3 linked regions of the Sinorhizobium fredii NGR234 genome follow. The protein of the gene in region 1 binds, or shares a complex with, the protein of each later gene. Links are inferred from orthologs where the notes say so. Each region holds a gene or a part of one and is shown in the gene's direction. Other genes may lie near its edges.

Region 1 (5,923 bases):
CGCCTGCAGGACGCGGAAGCCGGCATGGCGGTGGGGATTGTTGATCAGCCCGATCTGTCCTTCGAAGGAGGAGACGACGCTGCGCGCCAGGTTGACCGAAAAGGCCTGGGTTTCGCGGCGGGTGAGATCGATGAGGATGTCGGCGACCTCAGCCGGTTCGCTTTCCAGCGGTATGCCGGCGATCTCATCCGAGAGGTTTTCACGCGCCGCCAGATCGGCCGCGAGGTGGTCGGACGCCTTGTCGGAGATCGTGTAGACCGTGGCACCGCGGATGTCCTTCTGCCTCAGCGTATCGGCATGGACCGAAATGAACAGGTTGGCGCCTTTCTGCCGGGCGATCTGGACGCGCTGCGGCAAGGACAGGAACTCGTCGCCGTCCCGCGTCAGGAAGGCTTCGATGCCGGCCTCACGGTTGAGCGTCGCCACCAGCTCGCGCGCAAAGGCGAGCGTGACGTGCTTCTCCTCCGTCTTGGTGACGCTGCCGATCGCGCCGGTGTCAATTCCGCCGTGGCCCGCGTCAATGGCAATGACGAATGCGCCCGGAGCCCTTGCCGGCGCAAGCGCCGGACGGTCGGTCTTGGCGGCGCGCACCGTTCCCGTCCACTGCTGATCACCGAGAAGCTTGTCGAAGCGGGCCCCGTCGATTTTCTCCGCATCGACGATAAGGCGGAAGCCCTTGCCGTCTTCCTCCGGCTTCACTTCCGCATGGGTCACTTCCGTCGGCCCCTTGGCGGACAGCACCAGCCGCGAGGCCCCCGCGCCCATCCCGCCATAGCGAATTGCGTCGAAGAGCCCGCGTGGCTCCAGGCTCTCCGGCTTCAGGCCAAAGGACGTCTCCGGCAGGTCGATGATGACGCGAACCGGATTGGCTACGTAATGAATGGAAAATTCGGGGCTGCGGTCGAATTCGATCACGAGCCGCGTGCGCGCATCGTCGCCGGCGACTCGCGCCCCATAGGCCAACAAAGGCGGCCCCCCGTCGGCGGCGCGCGCGGCGGGCAAAGGGGCAGCCATCGCCGCCACCAGGACGGCAATCGCATGGAAGGCACGACGCGCCAGGCGCTTCGCCTGCGGCCAGTGCAGCTCTGTTGCGCAAGGCTTCACCCGGGCTCCCCCATCGTCATTCGAGTTCCGGCGCAAGGCCCAGAGAGCCGCAACCATCGCTTACCCACCAATGAACCTTCATGGTTAACCAAACCTTGACGCAGCGTCACCGGAAGGGACCAATGCGACAGGTTCGAAACCGATGCAACGCTCTCCGAACACCAGATTTCACCCGGGCAAGCGAATCGATCAATATTGTGGCGGCAAAGGCTTTTCCCTTGCCAATGTGACATAGAAAACATAAAAGCGTCACAAGGAGAAAGTGTTGACGGGATAGAATCGTCGGCCGGGCAGCCGGAGCTTTGTAGAGGCTTGGCGCCAGCGAAGTGATCGAGCCGGAACAGCCGGTTGCAACCGTATCATGCTTCCGCGGCCGCAGGTGTTCATCCGCCGTCGCTGCATTTTCTCCCGTACACTGGATCGCAATTTCCGGCGGTGGCCGGAGTTCTTGATGGTGATTTTCACCGAATGCCCGCAAGTGGGCGTATTCATCGGGCCTCCCCTCGAGGCCCAGGACATTGGCATTCTTGTTTGGTCTTTGATGTGACTCAGCAGTATCGGTCAGGAGTAAGGAGGCCCCGGGACGAAATCGTTCCGGCTGCCGTCTGGCTGCTGCACCCTCACCTGCGCCAAACAGGACCTTTCACATCCGGCGCAGTTTCCGACGTGTTCGACAGCCTTCCACGCGAAGTGTCTCTGTCTGCCGTTCCTCTGCGCCGAGGAGCAGAGCTTAGATGGCAGAGAAAATGCTTATCGATGCGTCCCACTCAGAGGGGACGCGTGTCGTTGTCGTTCGCGGGAACCGCATAGAAGAATTCGATTTCGAATCGGAACATAAGAAGCAAATCCGCGGCAATATCTATCTGGCGAAGGTGACCAGAGTGGAGCCGTCGCTCCAGGCCGCCTTCGTGGACTATGGCGGCAATCGCCACGGCTTCCTGGCCTTCGCCGAAATTCACCCCGACTACTACCAGATCCCCCTCGCCGATCGTCAGGCGCTCTTGAAGGCGGAAGCCGAAGAGGCCCGCCGCGAGGAAGAGATCGAGCCGGTCGAAACGGCAAGCGAACAGGTCGTCGAGCCGCCGAAAGACGAGGCTCCGGCAGAGGCCGAGGCCCCTGGGGTAGCCGAAACGACGGAAGCGGCGACGGAAGTCCAGGCGGAAGCAGAGGCGGAAAAGCCCAAGGCCAAGCCGAAGCGCACCCGTCGGGCGAAAGCCAAGACCAGCGAACAAAAAGAAGAAGTCCAGGCCGACGCCAGCGACGAAGGCAGCAGCGGCGAAATGGCCGCAATGGTCGATGTCGACTCGATTTCCGAAGACGTGGATGCACGCCGCCGCCGCGACGATGATGACGACGATGACGACGGTCATGACGGCGAGAAGGAAATCATCGAGTCCGTCGGTGCCGAAGACGCGATGGAAGAAGTTCCGGACCGGCAGGTCCGCAAGCCGCGCAAGCAGTATCGCATTCAGGAGGTGATCAAGCGCCGGCAGATCATTCTCGTTCAGGTCGCCAAGGAAGAACGTGGTAACAAGGGCGCCGCCCTTACCACCTATCTCTCGCTGGCAGGCCGCTATTCGGTGCTGATGCCGAACACGGCACGCGGCGGCGGCATCTCCCGCAAGATCACCAACCTGCAGGACCGCAAGCGCCTGAAGGAAATCGCCCGCGGCCTCGACGTGCCGCAGGGCATGGGCGTGATCCTGCGCACGGCCGGCGCGAATCGCACCAAGGTCGAGGTCAAACGCGACTTCGAATACCTGATGCGCCTTTGGGAGAACGTCCGCACGCTCACCTTGAACTCGACTGCCCCATGCCTCGTCTATGAGGAGGGCAGCCTGATCAAGCGTTCGATCCGCGATCTCTACAACAAGGATATCAGCGAGATCATCGTTTCCGGTGAAGAGGGATACAAGGAAGCCAAGAGCTTCATGAAGATGCTGATGCCGAGCCACGCGAAGGTCGTGCAGCCCTATCGCGACGTGCATCCGATCTTCTCGCGTTCCGGCATCGAAGCCCAGCTCGATCGCATGCTGCAGCCGCAGGTGACGCTCAAATCGGGCGGCTACATCATCATCAACCAGACCGAAGCGCTTGTTTCGATCGACGTGAACTCCGGGCGTTCCACCCGCGAGCACTCGATCGAGGATACCGCCCTTCAGACGAACCTGGAGGCGGCCGAGGAAGTGGCGCGGCAGTTGCGTCTCCGCGATCTCGCCGGGCTTGTCGTCATCGACTTCATCGACATGGAGGAAAAGCGCAACAACCGCGCCGTCGAGAAGAAGCTCAAGGACTGCCTGAAGAACGACCGGGCGCGTATCCAGGTCGGCCGCATCTCGCATTTCGGCCTGCTTGAAATGTCGCGCCAGCGCATTCGCGCCTCGGTGCTCGAAAGCACGATGCAGACCTGCCCGCATTGCAACGGCACGGGTCATGTCCGCTCGCAGTCTTCGGTCGCGCTGCATGTCCTGCGCGGTATCGAGGAGCATCTGCTCAAGAATACCACACACGACATCGTGGTCCGTACGATCCCGGAGATCGCGCTTTACCTGCTCAATCAGAAGCGCGGCACGATCACCGATTACGAGCGCCGCTTCGGCGTCTCCATCATTATCGATGCCGATGCCCATGTGGGCGCTCAGCACTTCGCGATCGACCGGGGCGAACCGGTCGAGAATCCGGTGAAGATCGAACAGCTCCTGCATTTCGCGCCTGAACCGGAAGACGAAGACGAAGACGTCGTCATCGAGGAAGATCTCGACGAGGAAGAAGCGGAGGAAATCACCGCCGAACGCCGGGAGCAGCCTAAGGCCCAGCCGTCCGACGATCAGGGCGGGCGCAAGCGCAAGCGTCGTCGGCGCCGGCGCGGCAAGGGCGCAGGCCAGACCCCGGAATCCGTCGCGGCCGAAGCCGAAGACATGGCCGATGGCGCCGTTGACGAAGCCGACGAGAGCGAGGACGAGGGCGAGGCTCAGGACGCCGCAACGGCAGACGGCGACCAGAAGCGCAAGCGCCGCCGTCGCGGCAAGCGGGGCGGCCGCCGCAACCGCGAAGCCGAGGGTGAAGCCGGTCTCGCGACGGAGGCCGGTGAAGAGTCGGCTGATGCCGAGGCAGGGGCGGAAACCGAAGAGCCGGATTTTGCTGCAGCCGCGGCCGTCGAGCATGCCGTGGAGGTCGCTCCGGCGGAAGCCGAAGTCCCGGTCGTGGAAGCAGCAAAACCGGCAAAGCCGAAGCGCAGCCGCAAGAAAGCCGTCGCGGTCGAGGCAGCAGCGGAAAATGCCGACACGGCCGCCGAACAGGCTGTCGAAGCGCAGCCGGACGAAACCGTTCCTGCTGCAGTGGAGGACGCCGTCGCGGACCTGGAGGCTGCCAAGCCGGCGCGCTCGAACCGCGATCTGACGACGATTGCCTCCGAGCCCGTCGTCACGTCGAATGTCGCCAAGGGCGACGGCAACGAAGAAGAATCGGCGAAGCCGAAAAAAGGCGGCTGGTGGCAGCGCCGCGGTTTCTTCTGAGAAAGCACAGGCTTACCAAACGAAAGGCCCGGAGGTTTCCGGGCCTTTTTTGTTTGTGATCGTCGACTGCGCAGCCTGGAAGTCTCGCTACTTCAACCAGTTCGCAATGCGGTCCATCGCTTCGGCCATATCGGCAGCCGAACCCGCATACGAAAAACGCATGGTGCGATGCCCCTCGAGCGGATCGAAATCGAAGCCGGGTGTCGCGGCGACGTTGATCTCGGCCAGCATGCGGCGGGCGAAGGCCATGCTGTCGTTGGTGAAGCGGCTGGCATCCACATAGGCATAGAAGGCGCCGTCCATCGGCGAGGCTATGGACAGGCCCAACTCGGGCAAGCGCCTCATCAGAAGATCGCGGTTGGCGGCATAGGCCCGCTTGTAACCGTCCAGTTCCTCCTGCGCGCCAAGCGCCGCCTCCGCGGCAATCTGCGAAAGCTCCGGCGGCGAGATGTAGAGGCTTTGGGCGATGCGCTCGAAGACACGGATCTGATCTTCCGGCAGCACCATCCAGCCAATGCGCCAGCCGGTCATGCAATAGTACTTCGAGAACGAGTTGATGACGATCGCGTCGTCGGCGATCTCCAGCGCCGAGGTCTCTTCGCCAGCGAAGGTCAGACCGTGATAGATCTCGTCGGAGATGAAGGCGATCGACTGGGCACGGCAATAGTCGGCAAGCGCCTTCAGACGAGCCCTTCCCGTGACGGTGCCGGTCGGGTTTGCCGGACTGGCGAGAAGCACGCCCTTCAGGGGCTTGCCGGCTTGCGCCGCCGCCCGCTCCAGGCTTTCGGGCGTGAGCGTGAAGCCGGTTTCGGCATTTGCTTCAATCTCGACCACGCTCAAGCCGAGGGCGGCCATGATGTTCCGATAGGCGGGGTAGCCGGGCCGGGCGATGGCAACGCAATCGCCCGGATCGAAGAGAGCCAGGAAGGCAAGATTGAAGCCGGCCGAGGAGCCAGTGGTGACGGCGATCCGCTGCGGATCAAGCGCGATGCCGTGGCGGCTCTGATAGTGGGCGGCGATCGCCCGCTTCAGGGAAAGGGTGCCAAGGGCGTCGGTATAGCCAAGGCGGCCATGCTCCAGCGCCCGCCGCGCCGCCTCGCGCGCCGCCTTCGGGGCGGGATGGGCCGGCTGGCCGACCGCCATCGAGATGACCGGATGGCCGGCATCGCGACGCCGCGTCGCCTCTGCCAGGACATCCATGGCGTGGAACGGTTCGACGGCGCTGCGTTTCGACATCTGTGCCAATGGCTGATCCTCACAAGTTGGCTGGCGTCCCGCCCCTTTGCCCGATCGCTTTACCCATC
Region 2 (4,308 bases), 2.6 Mb from region 1 along the record:
CTCGACTATCTGAAGAAGAAAGACGAAGCGCGCTACAGCAAGCTGATCGGTGCCCTCGGCATCCGTCGCTAAACGACTGTCCGGCGGGTCGCTCGGCGATCCGCCGGCTTTTTTATTTGGGCGTTGAGCGCCCGCCAATACTCTCCCTGGGCGCCGGAGGCGCCTAGAACGGAGAGATGTCCAGCGAGCCGGATGGGCCGGTATCGCGGATCAACCGATGGCCCGTCATGGGGCAGGATTGCAGGATGCTTCGGCGCCTGCTTGCCGAAGCGCTTCCATGCGGGTGAGCGCGGCAAAGCGGTGAGCGGCCGGTTCCATTTGAAGCCTCCCGTTGTCTTGCCCGTGATGCGCCACACCATGCGGCACCAAGATCGCCTGCGCTGCAACAGCCGCGGACGATCTCCCGCACATGAAGGACAGAACATGTTCGAGACCCACAAGGTAGAAATCGAATGGGCTGGGCGTCCGCTCAAGCTCGAAACCGGCAAGATCGCCCGCCAGGCCGACGGCGCCGTTCTCGCCACCTACGGCGAAACCGTCGTGCTCGCCACGGTCGTTTCCGCCAAGGCACCGAAGCCCGGTCAGGATTTCTTCCCCCTGACCGTGAACTATCAGGAAAAGACCTATGCCGCCGGCAAGATCCCCGGCGGCTATTTCAAGCGTGAAGGGCGCCCGAGCGAAAACGAGACGCTCGTCTCGCGCCTGATCGACCGGCCGATCCGCCCGCTCTTCCCGGACGGCTACAAGAACGACACCCAGGTGATCGTCACGGTCATGCAGCATGACCTCGAAAACAATCCCGATGTCGTTTCCATGGTTGCGGCCTCCGCGGCGCTGACGCTTTCCGGCATCCCCTTCATGGGACCGATCGGCGGTGCCCGCGTAGGCTACATCAACGGCGAGTATGTGCTGAACCCGCATCTCGACGAAATGGACGAATCCTCGCTGGATCTGGTCGTCGCCGGCACGCAGGAAGCCGTGCTGATGGTCGAGTCGGAGGCCAAGGAACTGCCGGAAGACGTCATGCTCGGCGCGGTCGTTTTCGGCCAGCAGGGCTTCCAGCCGGTCATCGACGCGATCATCAAGCTTGCCGAAGTCGCCGCCAAGGAGCCGCGCGAATTCGATCCGGAAGATCATTCCGCCCTCGAAAACGCCATGCTGGCAATCGCCGAGGACGAACTGCGCAACGCCTATAAGATCACCGAAAAGGCTGCCCGCTACGCCGCGGTCGACGCCGTCAAGGCCAAGGTCAAGGAGCACTTCCTGCCGGAAGGCATCGAGAACCCGGCCCATACGGCCGAGGAAATCGGCTCGGTCTTCAAGCACCTGCAGGCCAAGATCGTCCGCTGGAACATTCTCGACACCAAGAGCCGCATCGACGGCCGCGATCTCGAAACCGTTCGCCCGATCGTCTCTGAAGTCGGCCTTCTGCCGCGCACGCACGGTTCGGCGCTGTTCACCCGCGGTGAAACGCAGGCGATCGTCGTTGCCACGCTCGGCACAGGCGAAGACGAACAGTACGTCGATTCCTTGACTGGCATGTACAAAGAACGCTTCATGCTGCACTACAACTTCCCGCCCTTCTCGGTCGGCGAAACCGGTCGCATGGGCTCCCCGGGCCGCCGCGAAATCGGTCACGGCAAGCTCGCCTGGCGCGCTATTCGCCCGATGCTGCCGGAAGCCGAGCAGTTCCCTTACACGCTGCGCGTCGTTTCGGAGATCACCGAATCGAACGGCTCCTCCTCGATGGCAACCGTCTGCGGCACCTCGCTGGCACTGATGGATGCCGGCGTGCCGCTCGCCAAGCCGGTCGCCGGTATCGCCATGGGCCTGATCAAGGAAGATGAGCGCTTTGCGGTTCTCTCCGACATCCTCGGCGACGAAGACCACCTCGGCGACATGGACTTCAAGGTTGCGGGCACCGAAGCCGGCATCACCTCGCTGCAGATGGACATCAAGATCGAGGGCATCACCGAAGAGATCATGGGCATCGCGCTCAACCAGGCCAAGGGCGGCCGTCTCCACATCCTCGGCGAAATGGCCAAGGCCATATCCGAGAGCCGCGGCCAGCTCGGCGAATTCGCGCCGCGCATCGAAGTGATGAACATTCCGGTCGACAAGATCCGCGAAGTCATCGGCTCGGGCGGCAAGGTCATCCGCGAAATCGTCGAGAAGACCGGTGCCAAGATCAACATCGAGGACGACGGCACCGTCAAGATCGCTTCCTCTTCCGGCAAGGAGATCGAAGCGGCTCGCAAGTGGATCCACTCGATCGTCGCCGAACCGGAAGTCGGCCAGATCTATGAGGGAACGGTCGTCAAGACCGCCGATTTCGGCGCCTTCGTCAACTTCTTCGGCGCCCGCGACGGCCTCGTCCACATCTCGCAGCTCGCCTCCGAGCGCGTCGCCAAGACGACCGATGTCGTCAAGGAAGGCGACAAGGTCTGGGTCAAGCTGATGGGCTTCGACGAGCGCGGCAAGGTTCGCCTTTCCATGAAGGTCGTCGACCAGGCGACCGGCAAGGAAGTCGTCGCCGAGAAGGGCGAAAAGAAGGACGGCGGCGAAGCGGCTGAATAAGCCGGCTTCAGCCAGTTGAGACGGGGCGCGGAGCGGATGGCTCCGCGCCCCTTTCTTGTAAGACGAATGGAAACGACCCATGAGCCGCGACGCGCTGAAAACCCTGTTCCACCCCTTCGAAACCGGTATCATCGATCCGCCGGGGGAAGGCGAGCGTGTGCTCTTTCTCGGTGCCGAGGCGGGCTACAGGCTGCCCGAGGGCTTCGTGGCACCGATTTCCGCCGTGCAGCCCCTGCGGCCGCTCTATCGGGCCCTTGAGGCGATGCGGGCCGATGTGAGCCCTGTCGTTGCGGGCGAGGACTATGACGTCGCTCTGGTGCTCTGCGGCAAACACAAGGGCGAGAACGAGGACCGCATCGCCGAGGCGCTGAAGCGCACGCGCGAGGGCGCCCTCATCGTCGTTGCCGGCAGCAAGGAAGACGGCATCCAGTCGCTGAAGAAGCGCGTCGCCAAATTCGAATGGGATGGCGACCATCTGCCGAAGTACCACGGCGTCGCCTTCTGGTTCACGCGGCCGGAGGATGTGGCCGATGCCATCCAGAAACTCGCCAAGGCTCCGGTGCGGGTGGACGATGTCTTCGAGGCAGCACCAGGCATGTTCTCGCATGATCGCGTCGACGCCGGTTCGGAACTTCTCGCCTCGCGCCTGCCGAAGGATTTCACCGGCCATGCGGCCGACTTCGGCGCCGGCTGGGGTTATCTTTCCGTGATGCTGGCGCAGGCCTCCCCCGGGCTCAAGGGCATCGATCTGTTCGAGGCCGATCACGAGGCGCTGGAAGCGGCGCGCCGCAACGTGAAGGCGAACGCGCCGACAACCCCGGCGCGTTTCTACTGGCACGACCTGACCAGTGAGGAAACCCGCGACAAATACGACCTGATCGTCATGAATCCGCCCTTCCACGAGGGGCATGCCGCCGAGCCGGCGATCGGGTCAGCGATCATCAAGGCGGCGTTGAAGGCGCTAAAGCAGGGCGGCAGGCTCATGCTCGTCGCAAATCGCGGCCTGCCTTACGAGCAGGTCCTGGCAGAGAACGCCAAGGAGTATGGCGAGACCTGCCGCAATGCGCGCTTCAAGGTGCTCTGGGCGAAGCGCTGAACGGCGATACCTGAAGACGACCCTTTTCCCGGTCTCCGCCCCTCATCCGCCTGCCGGCACCTTCTCCCCGCAAGCGGGGCGAAGGGACTCGCCGCGAGCTCTCAGTTCCCTGTCCCCGGGTGCGGGGAGAGGTTAGTCCTCGGGTTAAACCCGAGGAGAGGGGCAATCTTCAAAGGTCCTGGTAAAGGCGCGAGCCTGGAGAGTGCGTCTACTCCGAGTCGGCGACGCGCAAGGTCTCGAGCGCCGGCATCGAGGTGATGTTGTAGCCGGAATCGACGTAGTGGATTTCGCCGGTGACGCCGCGGGAAAGGTCCGAAAGCAGGTAGAGGGCCGAACTGCCGACGTCCTCGATGGTGACGGTGCGGCGGAGCGGCGAGTTCTTCTGCTGCCAGGAAAGCATGGCACGGGCATCCGAAATGCCGGCGCCCGCCAGCGTGCGGATCGGGCCGGCCGAGATGGCGTTGACGCGGATGCCGCGCGCGCCGTAATCGGCGGCGAGATAGCGCACCGAGGCTTCGAGCGCCGCCTTGGCGACGCCCATGACGTTGTAGTTCGGCATCACCCGCACCGAGCCGCCATAGGTCAGCGTCAGCATCGTGCCGCCGTCGCTCATCAGTTCGGCGGCCCGCCTGGCG
Region 3 (4,183 bases), 140 kb from region 1 along the record:
GCCTTGAGAAGGCGATGGAGATCTTTGCCGATCTCAAGCGCGAATTCGGCTTTCCGGTGCTGACCGACGTCCATACGGAAGAACAGTGCTCGCAAGTCGCCGGGACCATCGACATCCTGCAGATCCCGGCCTTCCTGTCGCGCCAGACCGACCTGCTCGTCGCGGCGGCGAAAACAGGGCGCGCGATCAACGTGAAGAAGGGCCAGTTTCTCGCGCCCTGGGACATGAAGAACGTGCTCGCCAAGTTCACCATGAGCGGCAATCCGAACGTGCTTCTCTGCGAGCGCGGCGCGTCCTTCGGCTACAACACGCTCGTTTCCGACATGCGCTCGCTGCCAATCATGGCGGGGCTCGGCGCGCCCGTGGTCTTCGACGCGACCCATTCGGTGCAGCAGCCTGGCGGGCAGGGCGGCTCCTCGGGCGGCCAGCGTGAGTTCGTCGAGACCTTGGCGCGTGCGGCTGTCGCTGTCGGCGTCGCCGGCGTCTTCATCGAGACGCATGAGGACCCGGACAGCGCCCCCTCCGACGGCCCGAACATGGTGCCGCTCAAGGACATGCCGCGTCTCCTCGAAAAGCTGCTCGCCTTCGACGCGATATCCAAGGCCTGAAGCCGGCGCATGAAATATTCATGAACTGCGATGCCGCTCGGGACATTGCCACCGGCGCGCCATTGTAATTTCAGGGCCATGAATTAAGACAGGCCCACCATTATCATCGTCCACAAGCAGGGAAGAGATCATGACTGCAATCATCGACATCATCGGCCGCGAGATTCTCGACAGCCGCGGCAACCCGACCGTCGAGGTCGATGTCCATCTCGAAGACGGCAGTTTCGGCCGCGCCGCCGTTCCCTCGGGCGCTTCGACCGGCGCGCATGAAGCAGTCGAACTGCGTGACGGCGGTACCCGCTATCTCGGCAAGGGCGTCGAGCGCGCCGTCGACGCCGTCAACGGCGAGATCTTCGAAGCGATCGGCGGTCTCGACGCCGAGAACCAGATCCAGATCGACAAGACGATGATCGAGCTCGACGGCACGTCGAACAAGTCGCGCCTCGGCGCCAACGCTATTCTCGGCGTGTCGCTTGCCATCGCCAAGGCCGCCGCGGAAGCTGCCGGCCTGCCGCTCTACCGCTATGTCGGCGGCCCGAATGCACATCTCCTGCCGGTTCCGATGATGAACATCATCAATGGCGGCGCCCATGCCGACAACCCGATCGACTTCCAGGAATTCATGATCATGCCGGTTGGCGCCGAGACCCTGAAGGACGCCGTCCGCATGGGTTCGGAAGTTTTCCATACGCTGAAGAAGCAGCTCGCCGCCGAAGGCCACAACACCAATGTCGGCGACGAGGGCGGCTTCGCGCCGGGTCTCGCCTCGGCTCCGGCAGCACTCGACTTCATCATGAAATCGATCGAGAAGGCCGGCTACAAGCCGGGCGAAGATATGTATGTCGCGCTCGACTGCGCCTCGACCGAATTCTTCAAGGACGGCAAGTATGTGCTCGAAGGCGAAGGCCGTACGCTGGAGCCGGGCGCGATGGCCGAATACCTCGCCGAACTCGCTGGAAAGTACCCGATCATCTCGATCGAAGACGGCATGGCCGAAGACGACTGGGACGGCTGGAAGGCGTTGACGGACCTCATCGGCAACAAGTGCCAGCTTGTCGGCGACGACCTGTTCGTCACCAACTCGGCGCGCTTGCGTGACGGCATCAAGATGGGTGTCGCCAACTCGATCCTCGTCAAGGTCAACCAGATCGGTTCGCTTTCCGAAACGCTGGATGCCGTCGAGACGGCGCACAAGGCCCGCTATACCGCCGTCATGTCGCACCGCTCCGGCGAGACCGAAGACTCGACGATCGCCGATCTCGCGGTCGCCACAAATTGCGGTCAGATCAAGACCGGCTCGCTGGCCCGTTCCGACCGGCTCGCCAAGTACAACCAGCTGATCCGCATCGAGGAGCAGCTCGGCCTGCAGGCGGCATATGCGGGCCGCTCGATCCTGCGCGGTTAAGCAAAAGACGTCTGGCTACCGCGCGGCCCCTCATCCCGCTGCCGCGACCTTCTCCCCCTTGCGGGGAGAAGGGAGATGCCGCGCCGCCTCAGTCCCCTCTCCCCGCGAGCGGGGAGCGGGTTAGTCCTCGGGTTAAACCCGAGGAGAGGGGCGATCCGCCACATCTCGATCGACGATTTAGTATCCAAAACCCGCCCGCCTCACGGCCGGCGGGTTTCCCTTTCCTTGCCGTTCATGGTCAACGGTCGGTTAATCAATCGACGCTAGTCTGCCTTGGTATTGCGTAGCAGGGCATTGACGATGTGGACACGGCATCACAAGAAACGGAGACTGGGGCGGCTGGTAGTGCCGGTGATCGCGGTCGCCTTTCTATCCTACTTCGGCTATCATTCGATCCATGGCGGTTACGGCTTGAGGGCGACGGAGGAGTTTGATCGCCAGATCGCCGAGCGGCAGGCACGGCTGGACGAGCTTACTCAGAAGCGGCAAATCCTGGAAAAGGAGGTCGAACTGATGAGTGACGGTTCGTTGGAAAGAGACATGCTGGATGAGAAGGCTCGCCTCGCGCTCAACATGTCGCGCAGCGATGAGATCGTTATTTTTCACCGCCCGGCGAATTAACTGAAATTCAGTTAACTAAAAATAATGATTTAAAATCAGTGCATTACACAGAATGATAGCCATGCAAATATGGCATTGCTGCGGCGCTCTTCTTTCCCTATGGTAGCCCACCAAAGGCTAACCATTGGGAGGAATGAATGGCTCCGCGAAAAACCGCGTCCGTCTCCAGCCGCAAGGCCGCTGCCAAGACGTCCAAGAAGGACTTCGCCGGCGGTACGATCGCCGAATTTTCCAAGGAAGATGAATTGAAGGCCTATCGCGAAATGCTGCTGATCCGGCGTTTCGAGGAGAAGGCCGGCCAGCTTTACGGCATGGGCTTCATCGGCGGCTTCTGTCACCTCTATATCGGTCAGGAGGCGGTCGTCGTCGGCATGCAACTGGCGCTGAAAGAGGGCGACCAGGTCATCACCGGTTACCGCGACCACGGCCATATGCTGGCCTGCGGCATGAGCGCCCGCGGCGTGATGGCCGAGCTTACCGGTCGCCGCGGCGGTCTTTCCAAGGGGAAGGGCGGCTCGATGCACATGTTCTCCAAGGAAAAGCATTTCTATGGCGGTCACGGCATCGTCGGCGCGCAGGTATCGCTCGGCACCGGCCTTGCCTTTGCCAACAGGTATCGCGGCAACGACAATGTCAGCCTCGCCTATTTCGGTGACGGCGCCGCCAACCAGGGACAGGTCTACGAGAGCTTCAACATGGCGGCGCTCTGGAAGCTGCCGGTAATCTACATCGTCGAGAACAACCGATACGCGATGGGCACCTCCGTGTCGCGCGCTTCGGCGCAGACCGATTTCTCGCAGCGCGGCGCTTCCTTCGGCATTCCGGGCTATCAGGTCGACGGCATGGATGTGCGCGCCGTCAAGGCTGCGGCCGACGAGGCTGTCGAACATTGCCGCTCCGGCAAGGGACCGATCATCCTGGAGATGCTGACTTATCGCTATCGCGGCCACTCGATGTCCGATCCGGCGAAATATCGCTCGAAGGATGAAGTGCAGAAGATGCGCTCGGAGCATGATCCGATCGAGCAGGTGAAGGCCCGCCTCGTCGAAAAGGGCTGGGCGAGCGAGGACGAACTGAAGCAGGTCGACAAGGAGGTTCGCGACATCGTCGCCGACAGCGCCGATTTTGCCCAGTCTGATCCGGAGCCGGATGTAGCCGAGCTCTATACCGACATCCTGCTTTGATCCGGGGAGGGACGAATATGCCAGTAGAAATTCTCATGCCTGCCCTTTCCCCGACGATGGAGGAAGGCACGCTCTCCAAGTGGCTGAAGAACGAGGGCGACAAGGTCGCCTCGGGCGACGTCATTGCCGAGATCGAGACCGACAAGGCGACGATGGAAGTCGAAGCCGTCGACGAGGGCACGATCGGCAAGCTGCTGATCGCCGCCGGCACCGAAGGCGTCAAGGTCAATACGCCGATAGCCGTGCTGCTCCAGGACGGCGAAGCCGCCGGCGATATCCCCGCCGCCAAGGCGGAAGCGCCGAAGCCGGCAGCGGCCGAAGCTCCGGCGCCGGCCGCGGCCCCCGTCGCGGCCCAGCCGAAGGCG

Evidence for each region.
Region 2: the proteins of NGR_RS16850 (region 1) and pnp are in contact, whole or in part, in a cryo-EM structure (PDB 9QH0), measured with the Escherichia coli proteins. The link is inferred for Sinorhizobium fredii NGR234 from one-to-one orthologs.
Region 3: the proteins of NGR_RS16850 (region 1) and eno are in contact, whole or in part, in a solved structure (PDB 2FYM), measured with the Escherichia coli proteins. The link is inferred for Sinorhizobium fredii NGR234 from one-to-one orthologs.

Annotation. Positions count from the first base shown.
Region 1 is NC_012587.1:1,174,600-1,180,522, reverse strand. The notes cover bases 1,513-4,819. They hold NGR_RS16850 (Rne/Rng family ribonuclease), read left to right. Parts: upstream 1,513-1,838; coding sequence 1,839-4,619; downstream 4,620-4,819. Other genes in these bases: NGR_RS16845 (pyridoxal phosphate-dependent aminotransferase), read right to left, coding at 4,707-4,819. Also shown: NGR_RS16855 (N-acetylmuramoyl-L-alanine amidase), read right to left, coding at 1-1,014; more of NGR_RS16845, read right to left, coding at 4,820-5,864. UniProt on the Escherichia coli protein: Endoribonuclease that plays a central role in RNA processing and decay. Required for the maturation of 5S and 16S rRNAs and the majority of tRNAs. Also involved in the degradation of most mRNAs.
Region 2 is NC_012587.1:3,790,458-3,794,765, forward strand. Bases 1-3,000 are described here. They hold pnp (polyribonucleotide nucleotidyltransferase), read left to right. Parts: upstream 1-423; coding sequence 424-2,577; downstream 2,578-3,000. Other genes in these bases: rpsO (30S ribosomal protein S15), read left to right, coding at 1-72; NGR_RS28980 (class I SAM-dependent methyltransferase), read left to right, coding at 2,657-3,000. Outside these bases: more of NGR_RS28980, read left to right, coding at 3,001-3,673; enoyl-ACP reductase FabI, read right to left, coding at 3,882-4,308. UniProt on the Escherichia coli protein: Involved in mRNA degradation. Catalyzes the phosphorolysis of single-stranded polyribonucleotides processively in the 3'- to 5'-direction. Also involved, along with RNase II, in tRNA processing.
Region 3 is NC_012587.1:1,320,030-1,324,212, forward strand. The notes cover bases 1-2,875. They hold eno (phosphopyruvate hydratase), read left to right. Parts: upstream 1-738; coding sequence 739-2,013; downstream 2,014-2,875. Other genes in these bases: kdsA (3-deoxy-8-phosphooctulonate synthase), read left to right, coding at 1-608; NGR_RS17675 (FtsB family cell division protein), read left to right, coding at 2,314-2,634; pdhA (pyruvate dehydrogenase (acetyl-transferring) E1 component subunit alpha), read left to right, coding at 2,772-2,875. Also shown: more of pdhA, read left to right, coding at 2,876-3,818; NGR_RS17685 (pyruvate dehydrogenase complex E1 component subunit beta), read left to right, coding at 3,836-4,183. UniProt on the Escherichia coli protein: Catalyzes the reversible conversion of 2-phosphoglycerate (2-PG) into phosphoenolpyruvate (PEP). It is essential for the degradation of carbohydrates via glycolysis.